One region of the Succinispira mobilis DSM 6222 genome, then DNA from elsewhere that is predicted to be linked to it. Evidence: riboswitches for the same ligand, from Rfam matches in the RefSeq annotation. Region 1 holds a riboswitch; each other region holds the start of a gene.
The links. A riboswitch is a leader RNA that binds a small molecule or an ion and turns the genes downstream of it on or off. The one in region 1 is predicted to bind cobalamin.

Region 1 (2,201 bases):
TCTGTAACTTTTTTTATATCTGCGCCACTTTCTACTTTAGGAATCAACAAAGTGTCGGGAGCACACTTTGCAATAAACGGAATATCTTCTAGACCATAAGTATCTAACGGATTCACCCGCACAACTTTTTCACAAGTTCCATAATCAATAGTTTTCAAAGCCTGTGCTACTAAAATTCTTGCCGCATCCTTTTCCGTTGGTGCCACGGCATCTTCTAAATCTAAGATAACCCCATCAGCTTCAAATAAATTACCCGCTAAAAGCATCGCTGGGTTATTGCCTGGCATAAACAATAAGCTTCGTCTCATTCTCATTTTAGATTTTCGCCTCCTTAATTGCCCCGCTACGCAATAAGGCAGTAACTAACCGTGCTTCAATCGTAAAGTCTACTGCCCCTCGATCAAAAGCCTTAATATCTAAACCCAAAACCTGATAATCTGCTAAAACTTTATGCATTAACTTTGTAATGGTTTCTCCATATTGTAGCATTACAATACTATCTAAATCGATATTATTATTACCACTATTGTTGGGCGTAACAACAATTGAAATATCTCCCGACTCTAGTGTTCCTGCTTTAGCCATGACAATCTCTGTTCCCATATCTTATCTCCTTATCTTTAGGCTAAATTTAGCTTTATTCAGCCATTTTCTTGTTAAAATTGTAACATTTAAACTTTTTTTTAGCAACTCTTCCTTCCGGTTAATTGGCTCTTTACTTGACACAAAAAAAATTTTTAGCTATAATCAGTTCTAGATGAATAAAAACATAGGTGCCCGCAAGGGCTCAATAGAGAAATCAGTAAAAGCTGATACGGTCCCGCCACTGTATGGAGGAGTATTTTGCACAATGCCACTGGTAAAACTGGGAAGGCGCAAATGTACGATGAATCCAAGTCAGGAGAACTGCCTATGTACAATCACCGAAATTTACCTACGAAGGATAGGGAGGGGGTTAGAAGCTAGTTTTTTCTATCCTTGCCTTTGGGCAGGATTTTTTTGTTTTTTAAGACTAACAAATTAAGAAAAGAGGTTTCTTGGATTATGCAAAAATTTATAAAATTATTATTGGCGGTGTGTTTAATGTTATCTTTCACGATGAGTGCCAGTGCTCAAGCAGCACCTACTAAAAAAGCTTTAGTTGTAGCTAGTTTTGGTACAACATTTCCAGACACTTTAAAAAATGATATCGAAGGCATTGAAAATGCTCTAAAAAAAGCTTTCCCAGATCGCGATTTTTATCGCGTATTTACTTCTAACATCGTTAAAAAACGTATTGCAGAACGTGATGGTATTGTTATTGATGACTTGAAAACAGCACTAGATAAACTTGCCGCTCAAGGCTATACAGATGTACTAGTGCAAACAACTTTGCTTACACCAGCAGAAGAGTATAACAACAAGATTTTACCTGCAATTAAAGAATATCAAACAAACAAAACTTTTCAAAAATTAGTTATTGGCAAACCTTTGCTAACTGAAGATAAAGACTTCAATCTCGTAGCCAAAGCTTTAACAACTCAAATGCCTAAAAACCTTAATTCAGATCAAAGCGTTGTGTTTATGGGACATGGTTCACCACATATGCATAATGTGGCATATGATAAATTACAGGCTGCTTTTGATAAATTAAATATCCCCGCTGTAATTGGTGTGGTTGAAGAAGATGATCATCCTAATTTCGAAGATATGCAAGCAACAATTGCCAAGCGTAAAATCAAAGAAGTAATCCTTATGCCACTAATGGTAGTTGCTGGTGACCACGCTAATAATGATATGGCTGGCGATGAAGATGATTCTTGGAAAAATCTTCTTAGTGCCGATGGTTATAAAGTAAGTGTAGTTTTAGGCGGCTTGGGTCGCAACTCTGAAATTCAAAAAATCTATGTAGCTCATGCTAAACAAGCTTTAAAAAACTAATATAAATGTAAAACATAAACAAAGAAGGTGCTGGCGCATTAAACTAGTGTGCCAGCACCTTCTTATATCTAAATTTAAAAATTTCAAAGAGTAAAAAGAGCTGACGCTAGCGATAATTTTTCATCACTAATGCGCAGCTCCTTCTTTTTAAGCTTCTTTAATCATTTCTTGCAAAACTTCATTAATAATCTGCACCAGTTTGTCTATCTCTGCTTTACTGATTATAAGCGGCGGCGCAATTCTAATAACATTGTCGGCTGTATTGTTAATAATCAAATGCT
Region 2 (2,201 bases), 280 kb from region 1:
TTCGGCGTCTATAATTTGGAGATGATCTTTAATGTCTAAAGGCTTTGAACGTAACCAAGAGCACTTAGCGCAACTTAATGCATTGGGTAGAGAACTAACACGTAGAGCCAAATCCAAATGCGAATTTTGTAATAGCGCTGGTAAAAAACTGATTATTTATGAAGCAATTATAACTAAGCAAACTGTAAATATCGACCATTGCTTGTTTATCTGTGAAGATTGCCTAACCTTATTACAACACCCACCCAAACACAATCCGAGTCAACTACACTTTCTTAGCACTACAATTTGGAATGACACCCCGATAGTTAAAGCTTTGGCTATTGCACAAGTGCAAAAACTTGCTCCAGTTCTACCTTGGGCGCAAGAGCTTCTAGATTCAGTCTACCTTGAACCAGAAATTCAAGATTTAATTGCACAGTTAAAATAAAAACCACGTTTTCGGAGAACTTCTTTTAGATAGCTTCTCCTGAAAACGTGATTTTTGCTATTTTAACAATATTTCTAACATGGCTTCCGCAAAACTATTTTTAGGAACTGTGGCAAATTGACGGTTATTGCCTACTACTTCTTTACTAGCAATCAAATTATTTTGTCCAGCAAAAATCTCCGTTTTTTCCACCAGATACATTTTTTTCGCAACATCAAATTTTATCGTTAACTGACAATAGGTTATTATATCTTCACCTGCTAATTTACTTGCATATTGCTTATTTAAACGCTCTAGAACTTCTTTATTCGTAAACACCGTTTTAACTAATACGCTCACCAATTTATGCTCTTTAACGATACTGTCATTAGCATAAGTGTAAATTCCTATATCATTTTCTAAAATTGGCTGCCAACGTTCTTTTTCAATTTCTTCTAGAGTAGGTTTGGGTAAAATCGACATTTCCCAATCTAAGCCTTCGCCATTAACTACACCCGTAGCTGCAGATACTGTTTTACCTAAGCTTAATACTAACAATAATACGCCTAACAACAATATTTTCTTCATAATCAACACCCCTAATCTAATTAAATGTATCATTTTGCTGACTTGAATTTAGCTAAGATAAAATTCTCAAAAATAAAACTTTTATTTCTAGCTCCACTAAATCTTGTTGATAATAAAAACATCACCACCTTCCTCAATTTTTAGACAGAAAAAAACTCCCCTTGCTATAAAGGGGAGTTTTAGTTTTTATGTGCACTAAAAAACCCTCTTTTCCTGTCGCTCGCAAGTCAAGGTTTTAATAAACAGTTAGTTCTGACTCTGTTTTAAGTTTTTTCTGCTATTTAAACTTAAAACTTTACAGTGGCGGGACCGCATTGGCTTTGCACCAATTTTCTCTAGCTAAAATCTCTAGCTCCTGTTTATTTTTTTATTTAATTTTCATATAATACGCAAAATTATACCATAAGTTATTTTATCAAACAAGTGATTTTAATTTTAGAAGTATTAAAAAACAATTACAAAGCAGTACTCTACTCCCAATATTTTTTTATTACTGCTACTTGCCTTCATTTTTTTTTTATGCTATTATCTTACTTGTGTGAGGCTATCTTTTTAGAAGTTTACATACTAGCTAGTATTCTATTTGAAAATTTTAATACCGCTTGGATCAGACTAGACCGAGACGGCACAATAAAGCACACTTATCTTAGTGTTTCTTTTTCCTGTGATTATTCACGCCTCTCTTTCTAGAGAGGCGTTTTTTTATTTTTAATTTCTAAGGAGAAAATTTAATGAACCAAAAAATCGCAATAATCGGTTTTGGAAAACTAGGACAAACTCTAGCAAAGGCCTTAAAAAATACAACTTGGAATTTGGTTGGTGTTTTTGATAAAGAATGCGACAAAGGTAAAAATATCGTACAAGCGCTTCAACTAAGGTATTATGATAATCTAGAAACTTTATTATTCGAGGCAGATATTATCTTTTTAACAGTTCCTGATAACTTAATAACCACTCTAGCCCAAAAAATTGCTACATTAAATTATAACAACAAAAATCAATATTTTTTTCACTGTAGCGGTAGCCAAAATCTAGATGCCTTACAGCCTCTTCATACAAGTAATATTGGCTGCTTTCATCCTCTGCAGGCTTTTACTGAAAATACTACTAGCTTAGAAAATACTTATGTCGCTATTGATGGTGAACAAAGTAGCTTAAATATCGCAACCAAACTAGCTCACACCTTAAACGCTGTCCCTATACA
Region 3 (2,201 bases), 420 kb from region 1:
TCTTTTATTCATAATTTTTTATTCACACCCCACTATCTGTAGCTAATCCAAAACGCGTAATTCCTGCCCCTTTTATTTGATCTAAAAGTTTTACTACCTTGCCATAATCAATATTTTTATCCGCTCTAATTATAATAGCAAAATTAGGATTATTATTTTTTTCAATTTTTGCTTGCATAAGTAAGTTGCTTAAATCTATTTTCTTATCTTCTAACCACAAACTTCCATCTTCTTTCATGGTAACGGAAAAAGTGCTTTTCACTTCTAAAGTAGTATTTGTTGCTGTGGGTAATTTTATTGGAATAGTTTTTAATTCAATCATATACATAGTTCCCAACATAAAAAACACTAATAAAAAAAACATTATATCTATCATCGGAATTATCATTAGCTCAGGCGGCTTTATAATTCGGCGATCTCTTAGTCTCATAGCTACAAATCTCCTCTATCTATTTGTTCATTTAACTTACTCCCACATTCTTCAATATTAGTAATCATTGAATCTAAGCGTTGGGCAAAATAAGAATGGGCTACTAAGGCTAAAACTGCCACACAAATACCTGTAGCCGTCGCAATTAGTGCCTCGCCAATTCCTGCTGTAATTGCTGTTGGTTGTCCAGCTTGAAGATCAAAAACACTAAACGAAGATATCATTCCTACTATAGTTCCTAATAACCCCAATAATGGCGCCATTGTTACTATAACGCCCAAGTAGCTTAATCTAAAACGCAACCGGGCAATTATCATACATGCTTCACTTTCCATAAAAGCAGTAATATTTTTTTGGCCTTGTTCCACTCGTTGCATACTCGCAACTAAAATTCTCGCATTTTCTCCTGCAGTATTGCTTGCTAGTGTTAAAGCTTGCTCCCACTCATTATTGCGCAAATACTGACAAAATCTTTCTGAAAAATCATTCCCAGAGTCTACACTTTTAAAATAAAGCCATCTTTCTACCGCGACTGCGATCACTATCATTGAACAAACTAATAATGGATACATTACTAGTCCACCTTTGTGAAAATACTCCAAAGTTTGCATTACTGAATTCATGTTCATCCCCCAAAATTTCATATTAATTTGTGAACTTCTCCTAAATACCTGCCTTGATATCCTAACAAAAATAAAACACCTTCTCATTAATATTACGAGAAGGTGTTAATTGTGGTTTATGCAAATTAAAAGAATTCCTAAAAAATCCTTTATCAATTACCACCTATCACTCGTAGGTACAAAGGTAATTAATTATGGGTAGTTCTCCTGACTCTAGTTCATCGCTTCTTTAACCTTCCCAAGTTTCCTCAGTGGTATCTTTAAAGTCGCTCCCTATCACAGTGGCGGGACCGTGCCGGTTTTTACCGGACTTTTCTATTAAGCCCTTACGGGCACCTATAATTTATATTATTCAGTTTTAGTTTCACATTTACACTTCAGTATAGCATTGTTAAATATAAGTGTCAATAATACTATTTTGACGTTGTCGCTCTCTAATAGGCGTACTAGCTTGTTTTTATTTAAAGTATATGCTATTATTTAGTCAAAACTACCTTCTAAATATTATATTTAAAGGAGGCTTTAAAAATGTCTTTTTATATTAGCTTTCAAAGTGAACTGACAAAGAGCATTTTGCAAATTGCAGATAGTTATGCTAACAAGGTTGACAGTTTGGTCTGTTTCCATTATGGTCAAGCTATGGCCTTTACTAAAATGTTAAACAATTTTTACCCGGGAGAGTTTTCCAAAGAACAAGCTAATTTGCGCGAAAGTATCCACCAACAAATTAAAGCAAGATACGGTGAAACAATTTACCTAAATCTAAAAGAAGAATATCTTAATCAAATAATTTAACAATAAATATCCAATAAACAGAAGCACTAATTTATAAATTAGTGCTTCTGTTTATTGGAACTATATTACAAAATCATTTCCCCATAAAATCGCTTCTCGATAAACCGCACTTATATAAGTGCCATTAATACCTAAGCGACTAGCATAATAAAAATATTTATCCCAAATACCTTTTTCATAGTTTTCCACTAACATTAGTAATAAAAATAGTATACTGGTTTTGTCTTCACCGATTAATACATTACGAATACTTTTATCTAAATTTATTTCTTCAAGTATTTCTTGCATAGTACTGTTTAACAGAACATCAATATAAGAAAACATTCCCATTAAAAATGCTGGAGCCATTAATT
Region 4 (2,201 bases), 660 kb from region 1:
TTTTGTAAAAATATGTAGAATAATTTAAAAAAATAGGTTTGATTATTAGGAGGCGGTGGAATGGAAATTTTTTTAGATACGGCAATAATAAAAGAAATAGAAGAGTTTGTAGCTTGGGGAGTTGTTGGTGGAGTTACCACTAATCCTAGCTTAGTGGCAAAGAGTGGCGAACAGTTATCTGAAGTAATAAAAAAGATTGCGGGATTAGTTTCTGGACCAATAAGTGCAGAAGTAATAGCAACTGATTATTTGGGGATGATTAAAGAAGCTGAACAATTGAATAAGTTAGCATCCAATATTATTATAAAAATTCCAGCTACGGCAGAAGGACTAAAAGCGGTCAATGTATTAGCTTGCAAAGGTATAAAAACAAATGTAACATTAATTTTTAATTTAGCTCAAGCATTGCTTGCTGCAAAAGCTGGCGCAACTTATGTGAGTCCTTTTGTGGGGCGATTAGATGATATTGGTGAAGATGGGGTTCAGGCAGTAAAAGAAATAATACAAACCTTTAAACTATACAAAATTAAAACAAAAGTTATCGCTGCTAGTGTAAGAAACTTGCAACATATAAATTTATTGGCTCAAACTGGAGTTGATATTGCTACAATTCCTCCTAGCCTAGTCAGAGATATGATTAAGCATGAATTAACCGATAAAGGAATAGAAAAATTTTTGCAAGATTATCAAAATAGCAAGAGTTGACCATAGCAAAGAGTTATGCTATAATAATTTCCAATTGAATATTTCAACCAAGGTGTCACATAATGTGAAGAATAGGGAAGTAGGAGCATTGAAAAATGTGTAAACGCGGGCCCACCACTGTATCGAGGAGATTTTACGAATGCCACTCTTAAGGGGGAAGGTGTAAAATTGATGAATCGGGAGCCAGGAGACCTGCCTTGAGTTGTTAAAAGTTTTTGTGGAAAAGAGACTTTTGAAGGGAAACTTTCAAAAGTCTCTTTGTTTTTTAATAAAGAATATGATAAACAGTGAGGTAAAGATGAATTTATTGACGAAAACTCTAAAAAACATTAAAAGTGTGCCATCTTCAAATTGTGAAAATATTAGTAGTGTTATACTAGAGCAAAAAAAATTTGGTAGACTTGCTCAGATGGCACGAAAATATATTGCTATCAAAGGAAATAAGTTTTGTACAACAATAAAACATTGTATGGTTATAACTTCGGCAGATCATGGGGTAGCTAAGCAAGGAATTAGCGCTTATCCAATTGAAACGACAATGCATATGACGGCTAATTATTTGATAGCTAAAGGTGGAAGTGCTAATGCTTTTGCAAACTATTGTCAAGCGGATATGGTAGTCGCAGATGTTGGAATTGCAGGAGATATGGAGAATGTACCTGGGCTGTGGCAACGTAAAATTGCTTATGGAACGCAGGATTTTACTGAAGGACCAGCGATGAGTAAATTAGAAGCAATAAAAGCGATTGAAGTAGGGATTGAGATTGTAAATTCTAAAGTAAAAGATGGGTATAACTGCTTTAGTTTAGGGGAGATGGGTATAGGCAATACAACCTCAAGTGCTGCAATTGTGGGAGCTTTTACAGGTATGTCACCCGAAGAAATTACAGGTCGAGGGACAGGCATTTCTGACAGTAGAATGCAAGTAAAATTAGATGTTGTGCGTAAAGGACTGGAAATAAATAGGCCAGATATTAAAGATGGTATTGATGTTTTAGCTAAAGTAGGTGGTTTTGAGATCGGGGCGCTTGTAGGTGTGATACTAGCGGCTGCGGCAAATAGCTGTCCAGTTATTATTGATGGGTTAAATACAACTGCTTCAGCCTTAATTGCTCAAGCTATGCATAAAAATGCTAAAGACTATATGTTTGCCTCACATTTGTCAGGTGAGCCAGCACATATTATAGCGTTGAATACACTTGGCTTGCAGCCATGTTTAGATATGAAAGTAAGATTAGGTGAAGCTATTGGCGCATCGATTGTAATGGAAATGTTAACAGGAATAACAGAAGTTTTAGAAAATAGTAAGGAGGAATATTTAAAGTGATTGAGATGCAAATACCTGCCTTAGATTTTGTTGCTATGAAAAAATGTCAAGTTAGAATCGACAATTTAACAAAGCCCTTAAATAGTCTGCATTATTTTGAAATAATTGCTAAAAAATTAGCTGGCATTACTGAAAATCCTAGCCCTAAAATTATTCCAAGAAAGATTTT

Region 2: another riboswitch for cobalamin. It lies ahead of SUCMO_RS0104905 (hypothetical protein); the one in region 1 lies ahead of SUCMO_RS0103555 (sirohydrochlorin cobaltochelatase).
Region 3: another riboswitch for cobalamin. It lies ahead of SUCMO_RS0105600 (MotA/TolQ/ExbB proton channel family protein); the one in region 1 lies ahead of SUCMO_RS0103555 (sirohydrochlorin cobaltochelatase).
Region 4: another riboswitch for cobalamin. It lies ahead of cobT (nicotinate-nucleotide--dimethylbenzimidazole phosphoribosyltransferase); the one in region 1 lies ahead of SUCMO_RS0103555 (sirohydrochlorin cobaltochelatase).

Annotation. Positions count from the first base shown of each region.
Region 1 covers NZ_KB913028.1:752,901-755,101, reverse strand. The annotation lists gene SUCMO_RS0103570 (HpcH/HpaI aldolase/citrate lyase family protein) at 1-314, opposite strand, end outside; gene SUCMO_RS0103565 (citrate lyase ACP) at 316-603, opposite strand; cobalamin riboswitch at 755-928, shown strand; gene SUCMO_RS0103555 (sirohydrochlorin cobaltochelatase) at 1,045-1,920, shown strand; gene SUCMO_RS0103550 (acetylornithine transaminase) at 2,068-2,201, opposite strand, start outside.
Region 2 covers NZ_KB913028.1:1,037,402-1,039,602, reverse strand. The annotation lists gene SUCMO_RS0104910 (hypothetical protein) at 32-430, shown strand; gene SUCMO_RS0104905 (hypothetical protein) at 488-997, opposite strand; cobalamin riboswitch at 1,225-1,372, opposite strand; gene SUCMO_RS0104900 (Rossmann-like and DUF2520 domain-containing protein) at 1,729-2,201, shown strand, end outside.
Region 3 covers NZ_KB913028.1:1,173,589-1,175,789, reverse strand. The annotation lists gene SUCMO_RS10975 (energy transducer TonB) at 1-12, opposite strand, end outside; gene SUCMO_RS0105605 (ExbD/TolR family protein) at 23-430, opposite strand; gene SUCMO_RS0105600 (MotA/TolQ/ExbB proton channel family protein) at 433-1,053, opposite strand; cobalamin riboswitch at 1,234-1,408, opposite strand; gene SUCMO_RS0105595 (hypothetical protein) at 1,582-1,848, shown strand; gene SUCMO_RS0105590 (EAL and HDOD domain-containing protein) at 1,909-2,201, opposite strand, start outside.
Region 4 covers NZ_KB913028.1:1,415,310-1,417,510, reverse strand. The annotation lists gene fsa (fructose-6-phosphate aldolase) at 61-705, shown strand; cobalamin riboswitch at 739-919, shown strand; gene cobT (nicotinate-nucleotide--dimethylbenzimidazole phosphoribosyltransferase) at 1,004-2,032, shown strand; gene SUCMO_RS10995 (nicotinate-nucleotide--dimethylbenzimidazole phosphoribosyltransferase) at 2,038-2,201, shown strand, end outside.